2 regions of the Novosphingobium ginsenosidimutans genome follow, and region 2 is predicted to be linked to the other one. Evidence: predicted binding sites of a transcription regulator. Region 2 holds the regulator's gene; the other holds the start of a gene.
What was found. The regulator LexA, encoded in region 2, represses DNA repair genes until DNA is damaged. The targets are predictions, from matches to a motif close to GTTCCNCNCTTGTTCT.
Positions count from the first base shown of each region.

Region 1 (9,577 bases), 870 kb from region 2:
GAGCGGTGGCGATCATAGCAGGCGGTACACGTGTAGGAAAACGCGGCTCCACAGTGGCTGTGCCGGGTTTAGCGCGAGTGTTCAGTCAGGAGCCAGGTCTTAGCGTCTTCGTGTGCGGATGGGGAATGGAGAGGACCATCTCATGCGCCATTGTTCATTTTAGCCCGCCAGATGCCGGTCACGACACTATTCTTGCTCCAGCCAACTTGCAATTTTGCAGCGGAGGCAACTATCGACGCCTTTTTTTCTTGGGCCCAAGGACTTACGGCCAGGATCGGCTTTTTGTAATAAAATGATCCCTCAAGCTCTTTCTGAATCCAATTACTGTGATCAATATACATTCCGGTAGGTATCAGAACCACATCCGAGACCCTTATTCTTGCGTAAATAGCATTGCGGAGCTCTTCATCGCTGTTGGCGTAATCGATGGCGTTTTCTTTTGGAACAGATGTGTCGTGGAAGTTTATTGGTATTCCGCCGACATTCCAACTTTCGCCAAAAATCCATGCAGACAAAGTGTTATAATGCTCAGAGTAGGCCCAAGAGTGGCTTATAAACACTGAAATGTTGTACAATTTAGCCCAGCTCCAGAACTGGGAGGGCTCAAAAAGACAGAGCCTCCGCGAAACCCGTTGGTTTCACGGAGGCTATCCAATTATATCAATGATATCAAGCTGTTACTCCGCAGCAACTCCCTCGCCGAACATATCCGGCTCGCTCGCCTCGCCCTCGTTGGCGGCTTCGGTGACAACCTTGGCGTTGCGGCGGCTGTCGAAGTTGGACCAGACCTGCTGCCAATCGCCGCGGGTCGCGCCCTTTGAGTATTCTGTCGCGCGGGTTTCGAAGAAGTTGGCGTGTTCCACCCCGTTGAGCAGCGGGGCGAGCCAGGGCAGCGGGTGGTCTTCCACCATGTAGATCGCCGGCAGGCCCAGCTGGCCCAGGCGCCAATCGGCGATGTAGCGGATATAGCGCTTGATCTCCTTGGGGCTCATCCCGGGGACCGGGCCCTGTTCGAAGGCCAGATCGATGAAGGCATCTTCCAGCCGCACGGTCTTCTGGCAGCAATCGATGATGTCTTCCTTGACCGCCTTGGTCAGGCAGCCGCGTTCCTTCACGAAGGCGTGGAACAGCTTGACGATGCCTTCGCAGTGCAGGCTTTCATCGCGCACCGACCACGAGACGATCTGCCCCATCCCCTTCATCTTGTTGAAGCGGGGGAAGTTCATCAGCATGGCGAAGGAAGCGAAGAGCTGCAGCCCTTCGGTGAAGCCGCCGAACATGGCCAGGGTGCGGGCGATATCCTCGTCCGTATCGACACCGAAGGTGTGCAGGTAATCGTGCTTGGCCTTCATCTCCTCGTATTCGAGGAACATGCCGTATTCCGCCTCGGGCATGCCGATCGTGTCGAGCAGGTGGCTGTAGGCCGCGATATGGACCGTCTCCATGTTGGAGAAGGCCGCCAGCATCATCTTGATCTCGGTTGGCTTGAACACGCGGGCATACTTGTCGTGGTAGCAATCCTGCACCTCGACATCGGCCTGGGTGAAGAAGCGGAAGATCTGCGTCAGCAGGTTCCGCTCAGACTCGCTGATCTTCTGCGCCCAATCGCGGCAGTCTTCGCCCAGGGGCACTTCCTCGGGCATCCAGTGGATCTGCTGCTGCCGCTTCCAGAACTCGTAAGCCCAGGGATATTCGAAGGGCTTGTAGGTCTTGCGGGCTTCAAGAAGGGGCATCGATCAGACTCCTGCGGGCGAGCGGTGAATATAGGCATGAACGGGGCCAGCGCGAAGGGTTTGCACCCGCTGCGACTGGGGAAAACGGCGGCTCGTCGAAAGCGGCGGAACCGAAAGGTTAACGCAACGTTGTGAGCGGTGAGGGCCCGCGATCTTCGCGAGCGACCCCACCTTAGGAGAGCAACGATGTCCGGTGAATTTGAACCGAACGATTCGCGCAATGTCACGGGCGCGGCGTCCACCCCGGACGGCCGCTGGACGGCGCAGGGGCAGCAGCCCCCGCTGGCCAATGGCGAAACGCCCAGCAGCCCGGCCCGGAGCGAGGACAGCCAGGAACCGACCCGCGCCCAGGGTGGCGGCGGAGCCGGGGGCGGCGGCCTGAGCGACGATGGCGCCGGCGACATGAGCGAAGACGTCGGGAGTGACGATGTGGACGGCGAAGACGGAGTCCAGTTCCGCCCCGATCAGGAACTGATCCGCAAGGTTGGTGAAGACGGCGGGGCCGGTGGCCTCTCCAATGAAGGCGAAGGAGAAGACATGGAAAACCGGAATATGGGCAGCGAAAGCGGCAGCAACCAGGGTGCCAGCGACCAGAGCCTGGGACAGGCCAACGAAAGCGGTTGGCCGGGCCAGCAGAACAGCGGGACCGAGGCCAGTCAGCAGCAGCAGTTCAGCGGCAGCGCCGGCGGGCAGATGGGCGGCGAGCCGGGCCAGCAAGGCTCGCTGGGCGAGCAGATCCGCGAGCACATGCGCGTGGTTGACGCCGAGGGCACCCAGATCGGCACGGTCGACAGCTTTGAGAACGACCAGATCAAGCTGACCCGCAGCGGCAGCAGCGATGGCGAACATCACTACCTGCCGATCGACCGCGTGGCCGGCATCGAAGGCGAAACCATTCGCCTGCACGAAACCGGCCAGAGCGTGTTCGGAAACAACGGCTCCTGAGCAAGCAGCCTGACGGAATGGTGCCCCCGCCTGCACGGCAGGGGCGCCATTTGCGTGTCCTACTTCCAGAACCAGCCTGGCTTGAGCGCCCGTTCCTTGCGGTTGCGCCACATCTGCACATAGACCCACAGGCCCGACAGGCTGAAGAAGATCAGCGCCAGGCCCGACAGGATCGAGATGACGGTCCCGGCCGGCCCAAACTCCTCGCCCGAATGCAGGTGATGGAGATAGCCCACCCAGGCCCGCGCGCTGTCCTTCGCTGGCTTGGGTCGGCAGGTCATCGTTTCCGGACAGACAAAGCCAGCCGGCACGGCTGAGGCGGCGGCGCTGCGCCCCTCGCTCTCCGCCTTCAGATCGGCGAACTGGCTCATCACCCCGGTCGTAGCGATGAACAGCAGGAAGACTCCGAAAAATACCGCGAGCCAGCGGTGCCACTTGCGCATGTGCAAACCCCATCCGTTGCGTAGTTGGCGCAACCGAAAGCGGGTTTGAAGGGCGGGCGCAAGTCATTGTCGTGTCGCAGTGTGTATCGGGTTCAAAATCGGTGACGATCACGGCTGGAGCTGGGCGTAAGTCAGCAGTCCGACCAGCAGCAGGGTGGCCAGGCCAAAGGCCAGCAGCATGGTCCCCGCTATCCGCCGGGCATAACGGGCCGCCTCGCCTGGGGTTTGCCGGGTCAGGACGAAGAGCCCGGCGAACGTCGCCAGGCCCCCGGCCCCGGCCAGGGCAAGGCGGCCGTAGTCCATGCTCAGGCAGCCCTTACTGACAAGCGAGGCATTCCTCGTAGTCGGTCTGGCCGCCGGCGCTCAGTTCCATCACCGGGGCATCGGCGGTGTTGTCCGCCTCGACCCCGCCGGCGAAACCGGCGCGCTGCACCGACTTCGAGCGCAGGTAGTAGAGCGACTTGATGCCCTTCTCCCAGGCCTGGAAGTGCAGCATCATCAGGTCCCACTTGTCGACATCGGCCGGGATATAGAGGTTCAGGCTCTGCGCCTGGTCGATGTAAGGGGTCCGGTCAGCCGCGAATTCGAGCAGCCAGCGCTGGTCGATCTCGAAGCTGGTCTTGTAGACCGCCTTTTCCTCTGGGCTGAGGAAATCGAGGTGCTGGACCGAACCGCCGCGCTCAAGGATCGAGTTCCAGACGTTGGTCGAATCCTTCGACTTCGACTGGAGCAGCTTCTCAAGGTAAGGGTTCTTGACCACGAACGAACCCGACAGGGTCTTGTGGGTGTAGATGTTGGCCGGGATCGGCTCGATGCAGGCGCTGGTGCCGCCGCAGATGATGCTGATCGACGCGGTCGGCGCGATCGCCATCTTGCAGGAGAAGCGCTGCATCACGCCCATGTCGGCAGCATCGGGGCAGGCGCCCCGTTCCTGGGCCAGCATCAGCGAAGCCTCATCGGCCTTGGCGGCGATGTGCTTGAACATCTTGAGGTTGAGCGCCTTGGCCATCGCACTTTCAAAGGCGACGCCCTTGAGCTGCAGATAGGAGTGGAAGCCCATCACGCCCATGCCGACCGACCGCTCGCGCATGGCCGAATACTTGGCGCGGGCCATCTCGTCTGGCGCGCGGTCGATATAGTCCTGCAGCACGTTGTCGAGGAAGCGCAGCACGTCCTCGATAAAGCGCTCGTCCTTGTTCCACTCGTCCCAGGTTTCGAGGTTGAGCGAGCTGAGGCAGCAGACCGCGGTGCGATCGTTGCCAAGGTGGTCAATCCCGGTCGGCAGGGTGATTTCCGAACAGAGGTTCGAGGTCGAGACCTTGAGCCCCAGATCGCGGTGATGCTTGGGCATCATCCGGTTCACCGTATCGGAGAAGACGATATAGGGTTCCCCCGTCGCCAGGCGAGTTTCGACCAGCTTCTGGAACAGGCTGCGGGCATCGACCGTGCCGCGCACCGACCCGTCCTTGGGGCTGCGCAGGTGGAATTCGGTGCCATCGCGCACGGCTTCCATGAACTCGTCGGTCAAGAGCACGCCGTGGTGGAGGTTCAGCGCCTTGCGGTTGAAGTCCCCCGAAGGCTTGCGGATCTCAAGGAACTCCTCGATTTCCGGGTGGCTGACGTCGAGATAGCAGGCGGCCGAGCCGCGGCGCAGCGAACCTTGCGAGATCGCAAGCGTCAGGCTGTCCATCACCCGGACGAAGGGGATGATCCCGCTGGTCTTGCCGTTGAGGCCAACCGGCTCACCAATCCCGCGGACCTGGCCCCAGTAGGTGCCGATGCCGCCGCCGCGGCTGGCCAGCCAGACGTTCTCGTTCCAGGTGCCGACAATGCCTTCAAGGCTGTCCGACACCGAGTTGAGGTAGCACGAGATCGGCAGGCCGCGCCCGGTGCCGCCGTTCGACAGGACCGGCGTTGCCGGCATGAACCACAGCTGCGAGATGTAGTCATAGAGGCGCTGGGCGTGGGCCTCGTCATCGGCATAGGCATCGGCGACGCGGGCAAAGAGATCCTGATAGCGCTCACCCGGCAGCAGGTAGCGGTCATCCAGGGTGTCCTTGCCGAAATCGGTCAGCAGCGCATCGCGGGCGTGATCGACCTCGATCGCAAAGCGGCGCGGCTGGACCGACTTGGAATCTTCATGCTTCGGCGCGGCCACGGCCTTGACCATGGCTTCGGCGGCGGCCTGGGCCACCAGCGCTTCGGAACCGAGATCAGCCTTGTCTGCCATGCTTACAGCCGGGCCCTTGCCCGCCTCCTTCTTCATCGTCTTGCCCTGGGTCTTCACCGGCGCATCCGCCGTCACCATTGCATCCATTTCAGCCATCGTCGGCTCATCCCCGGACCTGAATTCCACGTGCTGCCCCTTGCTATCCTGTTGCCTGCCCCGTGCGGTTTTCCGGAAGGTCTCCGGGCCCCGCAATGTTCCACTTTCGTTCGAATCAGCAGCACAAGCTGTGATCCTACCAGAGCGGGCGAACAAATGGAGAAAAACTTATCCCCGACCTGTCCCCAGCCCTGTCCGTTCCAACCCCTTGAAGCGCCCCTTTTCCGACCGAATCCGGCCCCGTTCGCGCTTGTCGCACGTATTGAGCCAAATCTAGGTCTAGAGGTCCCCCCGAGTGCCGGACCACAACCTATAGTGCCCAATCGCGAATCAGGCGCAAGAGGGTAAATCGCCTGTTCATCTTCCGGGGCGGCGCGGCGCGGTGCCGACGGGCCTTGCGCATTGCAGCGACGCGCGGGAATTCCGCCACTGGTGTGACGCGCAAGAGTCAAAGTGAATCTGTGAAAAAATTTTTGTCCGGGGAGAGGGCTTCGCGCGGCTTGACTAACGATAGAATCGGGCCCCGCAACGAACTTGCGCGGCGGCGCTTTGCGGTTAGTCTGGCCCCCCTATCCGGAGGAGCCAGACCACCATGCTGAATATCATCGGGATTATCTTCTCAGGCCTGTTCGTGGGCGTGCTGGCGCGCTTCTTTTACCCTGGCGCAGTCGACATGGGTTTCTGGATGACCAGCCTGCTGGGCGTGGGCGGCGCGCTGGTGGTCGGCCTGCTGGGATCGATGAGCAACGGCCAGGGCATCGGCGAAGGCTTCAACCGCGCCGGCTGCTTTTCCTCGATCCTGGGCGCGATGCTGCTGATCTTTGTCGGGCGGCAGCTGGGCTGGGGGTTTTGAGGTGGCAAGGCTCACCCAGGCGATCGACCGGCTCGATGTTTTGGCAGAGCGCTATCGCCGGCCGATCTCGTTCTTGAGCGCGCTGCTGTTTGCGCTGAGCTGCGCGACCTGGGCCGGCTTCATCCGCTGGCCGGATTTCGAACTGCTGAGCGAACGGCAAGCCGTGTTGATCAGCACCGGCTGGAACGCAATCTGGTGGGGCCTGCTAAACCCCCGGATCATGCGCCGCCGGGCCGAGCGCGCCGCCGCGACCGAAGCGAGCACCCCGGCCTAACGCGCCACGCCCGCAATCGCATCGGCCACTTCGTCAACCAGTTCGAGCGGCAGGTCATGGCCCATGCCGGGGATCTCGTGCAGTCGCGCGCCCGGAATGTGCGCGGCGGTATCGCGGCCGCCTTCCACGCGGACCAAGGGATCGTCGACCCCGTGGATCACCAGCGCCGGCGCCGTCACCTTCTTCAATCGCTCCCGCCGGCAGCCATCATCGATGATTGCGGCGAGCTGGCGGCCAGCCCCGGTCGGGTGGAAACTGCGCTGCAAATCACGGGTGATCCGCTCGGTCAGCCGCTCCTCGGGTGCCGGGTAGGCCGGGCTACCGATTGCGCGGGCGATGTTGATCACGTGCGGCACGATCTGATCGAGCGAGGCGTTGGTGGGCGGCGGGGTGGTCAGCGCCTTGAACGCCTCGGGCTTGGCGGGCGGGACGCGGCGATTGCCGGTGGTCGACATGATCGAGGTGAGCGAGAGCGTACGCTCAGGATAGGTCGCCGCGACCAGCTGCGCGATCATCCCGCCCATCGAGGCACCAACGATGTGCGCCTTGGCGATCCCCAGTGCATCGAGCAGGCCAACCGCATCGGCCGCCATGTCGGTCAGCCGGTAGGGCAGCCTGGGCCTGAGGCCGAACAGCCGCATCAGCACCACCTTGCGGACATTGGGCACGCCATGTTCGGTGAACTTGGTCGAGAGGCCGATATCGCGATTGTCATAACGGATCACGTGATAGCCGCGCGCCACCAATGCCTCGACCAGCTCGATCGGCCAGAGCGTCAACTGCGCGCCCAGCCCCATGATGAGCAGCAGCGGCGGGTTGGCCGGATCGCCATAACGCTCAACCTCTAGGCTGACTCCGTTGGCAGTGACTTGTGGCATGCAGCCTCCCTTCAAGGTCCTGTTCTGACAATTAGAATGGCGGATTTCCGCCATTTGTGTACGCTATAGTGCCGATTTTTCCGTCCCGCGCCAGCCCCGATTGGGCGTTAACCACGGAACGATGCCCCCATGGTCCGGTTACCTTCACATCCCGCAGCAACGGCGGGAAACTTGAAAGGACAGGATGATGGCAAACCAGAACCAGGGCGACAAGCAGGGCGGCCAGCGCCAGGCTGGCGGTCAGCAGGCCGGTGGCCAGGGTGGCAGCACCCGCCAGGGTCAGGGCGGCGGCATGGGCGGCGGCTCGAAGCAGGGCGGCCAGTCCGGCGGCCAGGACGACAAGGGCGGAAGCAAAGGCGGCCGCTAGGTCGCAGTACACGCCCGACAGTGCCGGCACACCCCACCGGCCAGCAGGGGCCGTCTCCGATGGAGGCGGCCCTTTGCTTCGCCCGTTACGCCCGCGAATGCGGACTGGCGCCAGGATGATTACGGCACCAGCACCGTATCGCGCGCGTGGGGCAGCATTTCCGGGTAATCGAGCGTGAAGTGCAGCCCGCGGCTCTCCTTGCGCTCCAGCGCAGAGCGGACAATCAGTTCCGCGCATTGCAGCAGGTTGCGCAGTTCGATCAGGTCGGTCGAGACGCGGAAGTGGCCGTAGTAATCGCCCACTTCCTCCATCAGCAGCTTGATCCGGTGCGCCGCGCGTTCCAGCCGCTTGGTGGTGCGGACGATGCCAACGTAGTTCCACATGAAGCGGCGGATCTCGGTCCAGTTCTGCTGGATGATCACTTCCTCGTCGCTGTCGGTAACGCGGCTTTCGTCCCAGGCGCGGACCGGCGGCGGGGCCGCGAACTCCTCCCACCGCGCCAGGATGTCGGCCGCAGCCGCCTCGCCGAAAACGAAGCATTCAAGCAGGCTGTTTGAAGCCAGGCGGTTGGCCCCGTGGAGACCGCTTTCGGTGCATTCGCCGGCGGCGTAGAGGCCGGGCAGGTCAGTCCGGCCATGAAGGTCGATCACGATCCCGCCGCACGTATAGTGCTGCGCCGGTACGACCGGGATCGGCTGCGTGGTCATGTCGATGCCAAGACCGAGCAGCTTTTCATAGATCGTCGGAAAGTGGCCTTTCACGAAATCGGCGGGCTGGTGGCTGATATCGAGGTGGACGTAGCTCAGGCCGTCGCGCTTGATCTCGCTGTCGTTGGCGCGGGCGACAATGTCGCGGGGGGCCAGTTCGGCGCGTTCGTCATAGTCGGGCATGTAGCGGTGCCCGGTCTTGGGGTTGAGCAGCCGTCCGCCCTCGCCGCGCACCGCCTCGGTGATCAGGAAGTTCTTGACCTCCAGGTTGTAGAGGCAGGTTGGGTGGAACTGCATCATTTCCATGTTGGCAACGCGGCAACCCGCGCGCCAGGCCATCGCGATCCCGTCGCCGGTCGCGCCGCGCGGCGCGGTGCTGAACTGGTAGACACGCCCCGCCCCGCCGGTGGCCAGGATTGTCGCCCGGGCAGTATGCGCCTCAACCGTGCCAGTCTGCTCATTGAGCGCATAGACGCCCCAGACCCGGCCCGAGCCCGAATAGCGCTCTTCGTGCCGCCCGGTGATCAGATCGATGCAGGCGCGGTGCGGCAGCAGGGTGACATTGGGATGAGCCTCGGCCGCGCGCAGCAGGGCATCGAGCACGGCGCGCCCGGTGGCATCGTCGACATGGACGATCCGGCGGTGGCTGTGGCCGCCCTCGCGGGTGAGGTGGAGATCTGGCCCTTCGGTATTGAACGGCACACCCAGCTCGACCAGCCGGTTGATCGCATGGGGGGCCTGCTCGATCACGAATTCGACCGTCTCGCGGCGGTTGAGGCCGGCCCCGGCCACCATGGTGTCGCGAATATGGTTCTCGAAGGTGTCACCGGCATCAAGCACCGCAGCGATCCCGCCCTGGGCCCAGGCAGTCGACCCGCCGTCAATCGCGCCTTTTGCAAGGACCAGGACCTTGACCTGTTCCGCCAGCTCAAGCGCCGCCGTCAGCCCCGCCGCGCCCGAGCCGACTATGATGACGTCGTGGTTCATAGTCCCCCCTCCCGCTTGCGGGAGGGGTCGGGGGTGGGCCCTTCGCCAAGCACGAGTGAAATTG
Region 1 is NZ_CP042345.1:1,522,681-1,532,257, reverse strand. It holds gene FRF71_RS07645 (TIR domain-containing protein) at 141-575, opposite strand; gene FRF71_RS07640 (ribonucleotide-diphosphate reductase subunit beta) at 678-1,733, opposite strand; gene FRF71_RS15745 (DUF2171 domain-containing protein) at 1,920-2,678, shown strand; gene FRF71_RS07630 (PepSY-associated TM helix domain-containing protein) at 2,738-3,154, opposite strand; gene FRF71_RS07625 (hypothetical protein) at 3,230-3,424, opposite strand; gene FRF71_RS07620 (ribonucleoside-diphosphate reductase subunit alpha) at 3,438-5,387, opposite strand; gene FRF71_RS07615 (GlsB/YeaQ/YmgE family stress response membrane protein) at 6,040-6,300, shown strand; gene FRF71_RS07610 (hypothetical protein) at 6,302-6,574, shown strand; gene FRF71_RS07605 (alpha/beta hydrolase) at 6,571-7,452, opposite strand; gene FRF71_RS07600 (hypothetical protein) at 7,640-7,819, shown strand; gene nadB (L-aspartate oxidase) at 7,939-9,513, opposite strand; gene FRF71_RS07590 (endonuclease domain-containing protein) at 9,510-9,577, opposite strand, start outside.
Region 1: a site for LexA is predicted at 5,545-5,560, ahead of FRF71_RS07620 (ribonucleoside-diphosphate reductase subunit alpha). Genes of this name have one in related genera too.

Region 2 (9,577 bases):
TCTCGCCTGACGGCAGTCTCGATTCGTGCATCGTCTTGCGCACCGGGGTGGTCAAGGATGGCATCCTCCACGTCCAGGCCGGAGCCGGGATCGTCGCCGACAGCAACCCCGAATACGAACAGCGCGAATGCGAAGCCAAGGCTGGCGCGCTGATTGCCGCGGCGCGCGAAGCCGTGCGGGTCGCGAGCGAAGCAGACTACGGCCAATAGTCCCACCTGCTTGACCCAGAGCAGCGCTCGGCTAGCGTGCCGGCCATGCGCAAACTGCTCTTCCCCCTCCTCGCCCTGATCGCAACACCGCTCCACGCCGAAGACTGGCGCGCCAAATCGACCGAACGCGATGTCGTCCTGAAGGACTTCGCCTTTGCCGAGGGCGTCCAAATGGACGTTAATATGCACGTCACCACGCTCGGCACCCCGCGCCGGAACGCGGCGGGCGAGATCGAGAACGCGGTGATGGTGCTGCATGGCACGGGCGGCTCTGGCTACCAGTTCTTCCGCCCGCAGTTCGCCGATGAGCTGTTCGGCCCTGGCCAGCCGCTCGACCTGGCCAAGTATTACGTGATTCTGCCCGACAACATCGGCCACGGCAAAAGTTCGAAACCCAGCGACGGGATGAAGATGGCCTTCCCGCGCTACAACTATGCCGACATGGTCGCCAGCCAGCACCGTCTGCTGACCGAAGGGCTGGGCGTGAAGAAGCTCCAGCTTATCCTTGGTACCTCGATGGGCTGCATGCACGCCTTCGTCTGGGGCACGACCCGCCCGGGTTTTGCGGAGCGGCTGGCGCCTTTCGCCTGCAACGCCATGGAAATCGCCGGGCGCAACCGGATGTGGCGGCAGATGTCGATCGACGCGATCCAGGCCGATCCGGCTTGGAACGGCGGCTATTACACCAGCCCGCCCGAAAGCGGCCTGCGCACTGCGCGCTATCTCTCAATGATCGCCGGGGGCAATGCCTGGGCGCTGCAGAACGAATACCCGACCCGCGAAAAGGCCGAAGCGGCCCTGCGCACCGGCTATGCCGCCCGCGCCAATGGCGACGCCGACGCCAATGACCAGATCTATCAGCTCGACTCTTCGCGCGATTACAACCCGGCGCCCAACCTCGCCAAGATCACCGTCCCGGTGCTGTGGATCAACAGCTCGGACGATTTCATCAACCCGCCTGAGCTGGGCCTGGCCCAGCAGCACGCCAAGCTGATGCCCAAGGCGCAGTTCAAGCTGCTGCCCTTCAGCCCCGATACCAAGGGCCACGGCACCCACACCTGGGCGAAGTTCTGGAAGGCGGACCTCGCTAAGCTGATGGCCACGAAATGATGGCCAATATGACTAGTGAGCGCCGCGCCCTCTATCCGCCGATCGAACCCTACGCCTCGGGTATGCTCGAAGTGGGCGATGGACACACGCTCTACTGGGAACGCGTTGGCACCCCCGGCGCCAAGCCGGCCGTCATGCTCCATGGCGGCCCCGGCGGCGGTTGCAGCGAGGGCCATCGGCGCCAGTGGGACCCGGCGCTTTACGACGTGCTGCTGTTCGACCAGCGCGGCTGCGGCCGCTCCACGCCGTTCGCCAGCCTTGAGGCCAATACCACCTGGCACCTTGTCGCCGATATCGAGGCCCTGCGCGAAATGTGCGGGCATGAGCGCTGGCAGGTGTTCGGCGGGTCATGGGGCTCAACCCTTGCGCTGTCCTATGCCGTCACCCATCCCGAGCGGGTGACCGAGCTGATCCTGCGCGGAATTTTCCTTTCCAGCCGCAAGGAGCTGGAGTGGCTGACCCGCTATGGCGCGAGCGAGCTGTATCCGGAAGAATGGCAGCGCTTCGTCGCCCATGCCGGAGGGGCCGAGGGTCAGGACATGACCGAACCCTATTGGGCGCTGCTTGACGATCCCGACCCGGCCGTGCGCCGCGCCGCCGCTGCGGCCTGGAACCGCTGGGAAGGCGTGACGGTCACCTTGCTGCCGTCCGAAGAAACGGTCGACCACATGGCCGAGGGCGACAATGCCGTGGCCACCGCGCGGATCGAGAATCACTATTTCCGCCACCAGTGTTGGCTCAAGGAAGGTGAACTGCTCGAACGGGCGGCCGCTACATTGCGGCACATCCCCGGCGTCATCGTCCAGGGCCGCCACGATTGCTGCACGCCGCCGGCCGCCGCCTGGGCGCTCAAGCAGGCCTGGCCTGAGGTGGACCTGCAGATCGTCCCCGATGGCGGCCACCTGTTTACCGAACCTGGCATCACTGATGGCCTCGTCCGCGCCACAGATCGCTTCGCGGGCAAGACTGACGCTTGATTGCCGCCCGCTAACGGTCCAAGGCCCCAAGCCATGATCCTCGTTATCGATAACTACGACAGCTTCACCTGGAACCTAGTCCATTACCTGATGGAACTGGGCGCCGCGGTTGAAGTCGTGCGCAATGATGCGCTGTCGGCGGGGCAAGCGGTCAGCAGCGGTGCGCAGGGCTTCCTGATCTCGCCCGGCCCCTGCACCCCGAACGAAGCCGGGATCAGCCTGGACCTGGTCGGTGCCTGCGCCGATGCCGGCAAACCCCTGCTCGGCGTCTGCCTGGGGCACCAGTCGATCGGCCAGTATTTCGGCGGCAAGGTGGTGCGCGGCGGGCTGATGCACGGCAAGACTTCACCCGTGACCCACGATCGCACCGGGCTGTTCAAGGGCCTGCCCTCGCCCTTCACCGCAACCCGCTATCACTCGCTGATCGTCGAGGACATTCCGGACAGTCTCGTAGTCAACGCCCGCTCGGATGACGGCCATGTCATGGGCTTCCGCCATGCGCATCTGCCGATCCACGGCGTGCAGTTCCACCCCGAGTCCATCGCCACCGAGCATGGACACGCCATGCTGGCGAATTTCCTTGGCCTCTGCGGTATCAAGGCGAAGGAACTGGCGTGAGCCTGTCGCTGGGGGACGCCGAAGCGCTGTTCGGGCGAATGCTCGATGGCGGCATGGCCGATGACGAAATCGCCGCGACCCTGATCGAGCTGGCCGAACGGGGCGAGACTGCCGAGGAAGTCGCCGGGCTGGTCAGCGTCATGCGTGCGCGGATGAAGCGCATCACGGCTCCCGATGGCGCGATCGACGTCTGCGGCACAGGCGGCGATGGTCAGCACAGCCTCAACGTCTCCACCGCCGTGGCGCTGGTCGTCGCGGCCTGCGGCGTGCCGGTGGCCAAGCACGGCAACCGCGCCGCGTCCAGTAAGGCCGGCGGGGCCGATACCCTGGAAGCACTTGGGCTGGACCTGGCCCGTGCTTCGGACCTGGCAGAGCAAACCTTGCCGGACCTGGGCATCGCCTTCCTGTTCGCCCAGGCCCACCATCCGGCGCTGGCCCGCGTCGGCCCGATCCGCAAGGCCCTGGGGCGGCGGACGATCTTCAACCTCTGCGGCCCGCTGGCCAATCCGGCCGGGGTCACGCGGCAGCTGGTCGGCGTGGCCCAGCCCGGCCTGATCGCGCTTTACAAGCAGGCGATGGAACTGCTCGGCACCGAGGCCGCGCTGATTGTCTCGGGCGCCGAAGGGCTGGACGAACTGTCGATCGAGGGCACCAGCTATATGGCCGCGATCGGCCTGCCGCCGCTGCCCGCCGAAGTCCGCCCGGAAGATGCTGGCCTGCCCAGCCACCCGCTCGATGATCTGCGCGGCGGCGATGCGGCCTACAATGCCGAAGCGGCGCGCCGCCTGCTGCTGGGTGAAACGGGGGCCTATCGCGACGCCGTCCTCCTCAACAGTGCCGCCGCCCTGCTCGTCGCGGGCCACGCCGAGGATTGGTTCGAAGGCGTCGAGGAAGCCGCCGAAGCAATCGACAAGGGCCTCGCCAAGGCGCTGCTGGACTGCTGGATCGAGACGGTTCGGTAGCCCCATCCACTTCCTTTTCCGTCTTTCCACTTCCAACTTCGTCATCCCCGCGAAAGCGGGGACCCATCTCCTAAGATGGCAACTGGCACGACGGCGGCGATGACACGTGATGGGTCCCCGCTTCCGCGGGGATGACGATTGGAGAGGAGGTTATGATCCAATCTCCCCCTCGACACATCCCGCTGCCCAAGGCATGGGCGCAGCCGATGACCGACAAGCTCGCCGAAATTTGCGCCACCAAGCGGGTGGAAGTTGCCGCCCGCAAGCCGCAGGGCCTTGCTCGCTGGCCCGCCCCCACCCCGGTGCGCGGGTTTGAAGCGGCGCTGCGCGCAAAAGCGGCAGACGGCTTTGCCCTGATCGCCGAGATCAAGAAGGCCAGCCCGTCCAAGGGCCTGATCCGTGCCGATTTCGATCCGCCGGCCCACGCCCGCGCTTACCAGGCCGGCGGCGCGGCCTGCCTCTCGGTGCTGACCGACGCGCCCTATTTCCAGGGGCATGAGGATTACCTGATCGCCGCCCGCACGGCTTGCGACCTGCCGGTGATCCGCAAGGATTTCATGGTCGATCCGTGGCAATGCGCCGAAGCCCGGGCGATGGGCGCCGATGCGATCCTGATCATCGTGGCCGCTCTGGAAGACGCCGCAATGGTCGAGATTGAGACCGCCGCGCGCGAACAGGGCCTCGACGTGCTGGTTGAAGTGCATGACGAAGCCGAGATGGAGCGGGCGCTGGGGCACCTCCGTTCGAAACTGGTCGGGGTCAACAACCGCAATCTTAAGACCTTCGAAGTCGATCTTGCCACAACAGAGCGGCTTGCTGCCATGGTCCCGGCCGACGTCCTGCTGGTCTGCGAAAGCGGGATCGGCAGCCATGCCGATTGCGAGCGGATGGCAGCGAGCGGTGTCCGCACCTTCCTGGTCGGCGAAAGCCTGATGCGCCAGCCGGACGTCGAAGCAGCTACCCGCGCCCTGCTGCTGGGGTAAGCTCCGGCATTTTCGCGAGTTTCCTACTTGGCCAAAACCTGCCATTCCTGAATCCATGGCAGGACCGATCACACTTTTTTCCGATGCGGGACAGATTGACCCCGAAACCGGCTTAGGAATCGCAGATTTCTCGGCTTTCAAGCCTGTTGGAAGAAGCGGACAGGGTGTCAACTGTGTCAAGTCCAACGTAACGCTGCGTTCAGTCCGGAAGGCCTTGCGATGAACAAGCTCACGCACCTTGACGATGCCGGCAATGCGGCGATGGTTGACGTATCGACCAAACCGGCGACCGCGCGCGAGGCGCTGGCCGAAGGGCGCATCACCATGTCGGCCGAAGCCCTTGCCGCGATCCGCGCCGGAGCGGTCAAGAAGGGCGATGTTCTTGCAACGGCCCGCATTGCCGGGATCATGGCTGCGAAGAAAACCAGCGAGTTGATCCCGCTGTGCCATCCCCTGATGCTGTCCAAAGTGGCGGTCGATTTCGAGTTTGAAGCCGATGGCCTGCGGGTAACCGCCCTGGCGCGCCTTTCAGGTCAGACCGGAGTGGAAATGGAAGCACTGACCGCCGCTTCGGTCGCACTCCTGACAATCTATGACATGGCCAAGGCGCTCGACAAAGGCATGGTGATCGGCGGCCTGCGGCTGCTGGAGAAGCGCGGCGGCAAGTCAGGTGACTGGAAGGCGGCAAGCTGATGTCTGCGCCGCTGCCGCTGGAGGAAGCACAGCAGCGCTTGCTGGAGCTGGCCGAGCCACTGCCGCTGGAACGGGTTGATCCGCCCTCGGCGCTGGACCGCTGGCTGGCCGAGCCGCTGGTGGCCGCGCGCACCCAGCCAGCCTGCGCCATGTCGGCCATGGACGGCTATGCCGTGGCCGGGAACGACCTTTCCGGCCCCTGGCAAGTGATCGGTGAAAGCGCTGCCGGCCACCCCTTCGCGGGCTTTGTTGCGGCCGGACATGCAGTGCGGATCTCGACCGGCGCGGTCCTCCCCGACGGGGCTGGCGCCGTCGTGGTGCAGGAAGACGTCAGCCGCGATGGCGACCGCTTGATTCTGACCGGCGATGGCCCCGGCAGCCCCGGCAAGCACATCCGCCGCGCCGGCTCCGATTTTTCGGAAGGCGCGGTCCTGGCTGACCTCGGCGCCAGGATTAGTCCGGCGCATGTCGCGCTGACCCTGTCGGCGGGGCATCGCCACGTTGCCGTGCGGCGGATGCCGCGCCTAACCATCATCGACAGCGGCGACGAGCTGGCGGCCGATCCAGCCGACTGCGCGCCGCACCAGGTGCCCGCCAGCAATGGCGCCATGCTCGCCGCGCTGGTTGCAAGCCATCGCTGCGAAGTCAATCGCCGCGGGCCGATCCCCGATCAGTTGGACGAGCTGATCGCCGCGCTCGAGGCTGCGGCCGGGGCAGACGTGATTGTCACCAGCGGCGGGGCATCGGTCGGCGATCACGATCTGGTGATCCCGGCGCTGCAGGCCTGGGGGGCCGAGCTCGATTTCTGGAAGGTAGCAATCAAGCCCGGCAAGCCGCTGCTGGTGGCGCGGCGTGGGCGGCAGATCGTGCTGGGGCTGCCCGGCAACCCGGTATCGAGCTTCGTGACTGCCTGGCTCTTTCTGCTGCCGCTGCTGCGCCGCCTTTCTGGCGCGGCAGATCCGTTGCCGATGAAACGTACGGCGCATCTCACCGCCGATCTGGCCGCAGGCGGCGAACGGCGCGAGTTCCTTCGTGGCGTTCTGACGGAGGGGGTAGTGACTCCTGCGCTTGGCCAGGACAGCGGCGCACTGGCGGCCCTTGCCGGCAGCAATTGCCTGATCGACCGCCCCGCCCACAGCCCGGTTCTGCCGGCCGGAACGCCGGTTTTGGTCTATCCGCTCGAAAATGGCGGAATTGCTTGACGCCGATTCAAATGTTGCTTACCTGTTCCACATTCGTTCACTAAACGGCACGGGAACAGAGTCGTTCTCCCGGCCGCGAATGGGAGGTTGTGGCAATGCTGACGCGCAAGCAGCATGAGTTAATCCGGTTCATCCAGGTAAAGCTTGAAGAGACCGGGGTCTCCCCTTCGTTTGAGGAAATGAAGGAGGCGCTTGACCTCAAGTCGAAGTCCGGCGTCCACCGCCTGATCTCGGCGCTGGAGGAACGCGGTTTCATCCGCCGCCTGCCCAACCGCGCCCGCGCGCTGGAAGTGCTGAAGCAGCCGGAAGACGTGGTAACCAAGGGCCCCCGCGCCGCCAACTCGAACAGTGCCGCGGCTGCGGTGATTCGCCCGCCCGAGGCAAAGCCCGCCCCGGCCAACGACGTGATCGAAATTCCGCTCCACGGCCGCATCGCCGCCGGTGTGCCGATCGAGGCTATGGAAACCAGCGCGATGCTGCCGGTCCCCGCAGCCCTGCTCGGCGCGGGTGAGCACTATGCGCTCGAAGTCTCCGGGGACTCGATGATCGAAGCCGGGATCTTCGACGGCGATTATGCCTTGATCCGCAAGACCGACACCGCCCGCGATGGCGAGATTGTGGTGGCGCTTGTCCGCGGCGAAGAAGCGACGCTCAAATACCTGCACCGCGACAACGGCATGATCCGGCTCGATCCGGCCAATGCCGCTTACGAGCCGCAGATTTATCGTCCGGGCGAAGTCTTGGTCCAGGGCAAGCTGGCCGGCCTGCTGCGCCGCTATCACTGAACGGATTGGATGGGCCGGGGCCGGTATGGTGCTGGCCCCACCCACCAGCCGTGGTCGCCCTGGCTATCGGCCACGCTGACTACTTGGCGATCGGCCAGATCGATCGCCAAGCCCCCGCTTCGCTCCAGATAGCGCCGGTCCGCCTTGAGCCACCTGGGCTGGCAAGACCGAGGCAGCCAGCGGTCGGAGATCACCACATCGACCCGCTCACAGGCCGCCGCCAGTTCGCGTTCGGGCAACCGGTCGCGGGTCCGGGTCAGCAACAGACGCCAGGTGCGCTTGCCGCGCCAGACCTCGACTAGGCAAAGGTCGGCATTGCAGCGCGCGGCGGGCCACTGATCGAGGCTGCGCGGCGTACCGGTCATCCCGGCAAGCTCGAGCAGGGTATCCTGGGCATAGCCCTCGCGCCCCTCGCGCAAGACCAGCAGCTCACCCGGCACCTCGCCGGTCAGCCCGACATGCCGACCATCGCCCGAAACCAGCAGGTCTGGTGGCCGAAGTGTCACCAGCAGCAGGGCCCCAAGGCCCGCAGGCAGCAGCCCCCACAACCGCACCCGGCCTTGCCACAGCGCCAACCACAGCCCGCCTGCAACAAACAGCATGAACGCTTGCCAGCCCATCGCCGGCATGGTCGTCACGGCGCCGGGCTGACTGGCGGCATAATGCGCCAAAGCCAGCAAAGCATCGAGCGACTTGCCCGCCAGCCACCAGACCGGGCCGCCCCAACCAAACAGGTCGAGCAGCAGGGCGAGTGCAATGAGCGGCATCGAGACAAAGGTCGTCAGCGGGATCGCCACGACGTTGGCGAGCGCGCCGTAGACGCCCGACTGGTGGAAGTGGAACAGCCCGATCGGCATCAGCGCCAGCTCGATCACCACCCCGGTCAGCAGCAGCATGGCAAGGTTGCGTCCGGCCCGCGTCAGCCATCCCTCCTCGCGGGGGGCAAGGAACGCCTGGATCGGCGCCGCGCCGTGCAGGGCAACGATGGCGATCACGGCGGCAAAGCTCATCTGGAAGCTGGGCCCCACCAGCGCTTCGGGCCAGAACAGCAGGACTACGAAGGCCGCAACCGCAACCATCCGCAGCGACAGGGCTTCCCGCCCCAGCGCCAGCGCTGCCAGCACCAGCAGCGCAGCGATGCACGAACGCACCGTCGGCACTTCGGCCCCGGTCAGCAGGGTATAGCCGATCCCCGCCAAGGCGCCCGCTGCGGCGGCCGCTAAGGGCAGCCGCACCCGCAGCGCCAGCCATGGCCACAGCGCGCCAAGCTTGAGCACGACAAAGTAGACCGCCGCGATCACTGCGCTGACGTGCAGCCCGCTGATCGACAGCAGATGTGCCAGGCCTGAATTGCGCATGGCCTCCTCGTCCGCCTCGGCAATGGCCCCGCGGTCTCCACTGGCATAGGCCGCCGCGATGGCACCGGCCGAGCCAGGCAACAGCGCCCGGACATGCGCTGATAGATCGCGCTGGATGTCCTCCAGCCCGCCGCCCGGCGGAGCAGCGCGCACGATTGCGATCTCGCCCAGGGCGGAGCCCGTTGCGGCGATGCCCTGGAACCAGGCCGCACGGGCGAAGTCATACCCTCCGGGCAGCATCGGCGGGGCGGGCGGAACCAGCCTTGCCCGCAAGCGCACTTGCGCACCGGGTCGCAACTCGCCCCGATCAAGCGCTACTGGCACGTTGATCCGCGCCTTGATTGCACGGCCGCTCTCCGGTTCCCGCGCCGCCAGCAGTAGCCGCACGCGTCCTTCGGCGGGCTGCTCCTGCCGCGACAGCACAGTGCCGCTGAGCTCTGCCGCCTGCGGCCGCGCAATCGGGGCGGCGCCGACCAAGCTCGATTTCAGCCAAACGTGCCCGCAGCCCAGCGCGAGGGCCAGAGTCAGGGCCGCCAACGCCTGGCGCAGAAATGGGAACCTGCCATCCTCGCGCAGCACCAGAAGCGCGCCGGCGGCCACCACGCTGCAGGCCAGCAGCAGCGCGATCCACCAGCTGGCCGACGGCAGCGCGAACCAAGCGGCTATTCCCGCTGCAAAGC
Region 2 is NZ_CP042345.1:2,391,848-2,401,424, reverse strand. It holds gene FRF71_RS11850 (anthranilate synthase component I family protein) at 1-209, shown strand, start outside; gene FRF71_RS11845 (alpha/beta fold hydrolase) at 255-1,319, shown strand; gene pip (prolyl aminopeptidase) at 1,328-2,296, shown strand; gene FRF71_RS11835 (anthranilate synthase component II) at 2,330-2,914, shown strand; gene trpD (anthranilate phosphoribosyltransferase) at 2,911-3,876, shown strand; gene trpC (indole-3-glycerol phosphate synthase TrpC) at 4,083-4,859, shown strand; gene moaC (cyclic pyranopterin monophosphate synthase MoaC) at 5,079-5,552, shown strand; gene FRF71_RS11815 (molybdopterin molybdotransferase MoeA) at 5,552-6,754, shown strand; gene lexA (transcriptional repressor LexA) at 6,850-7,539, shown strand; gene FRF71_RS11805 (ComEC/Rec2 family competence protein) at 7,533-9,577, opposite strand, start outside.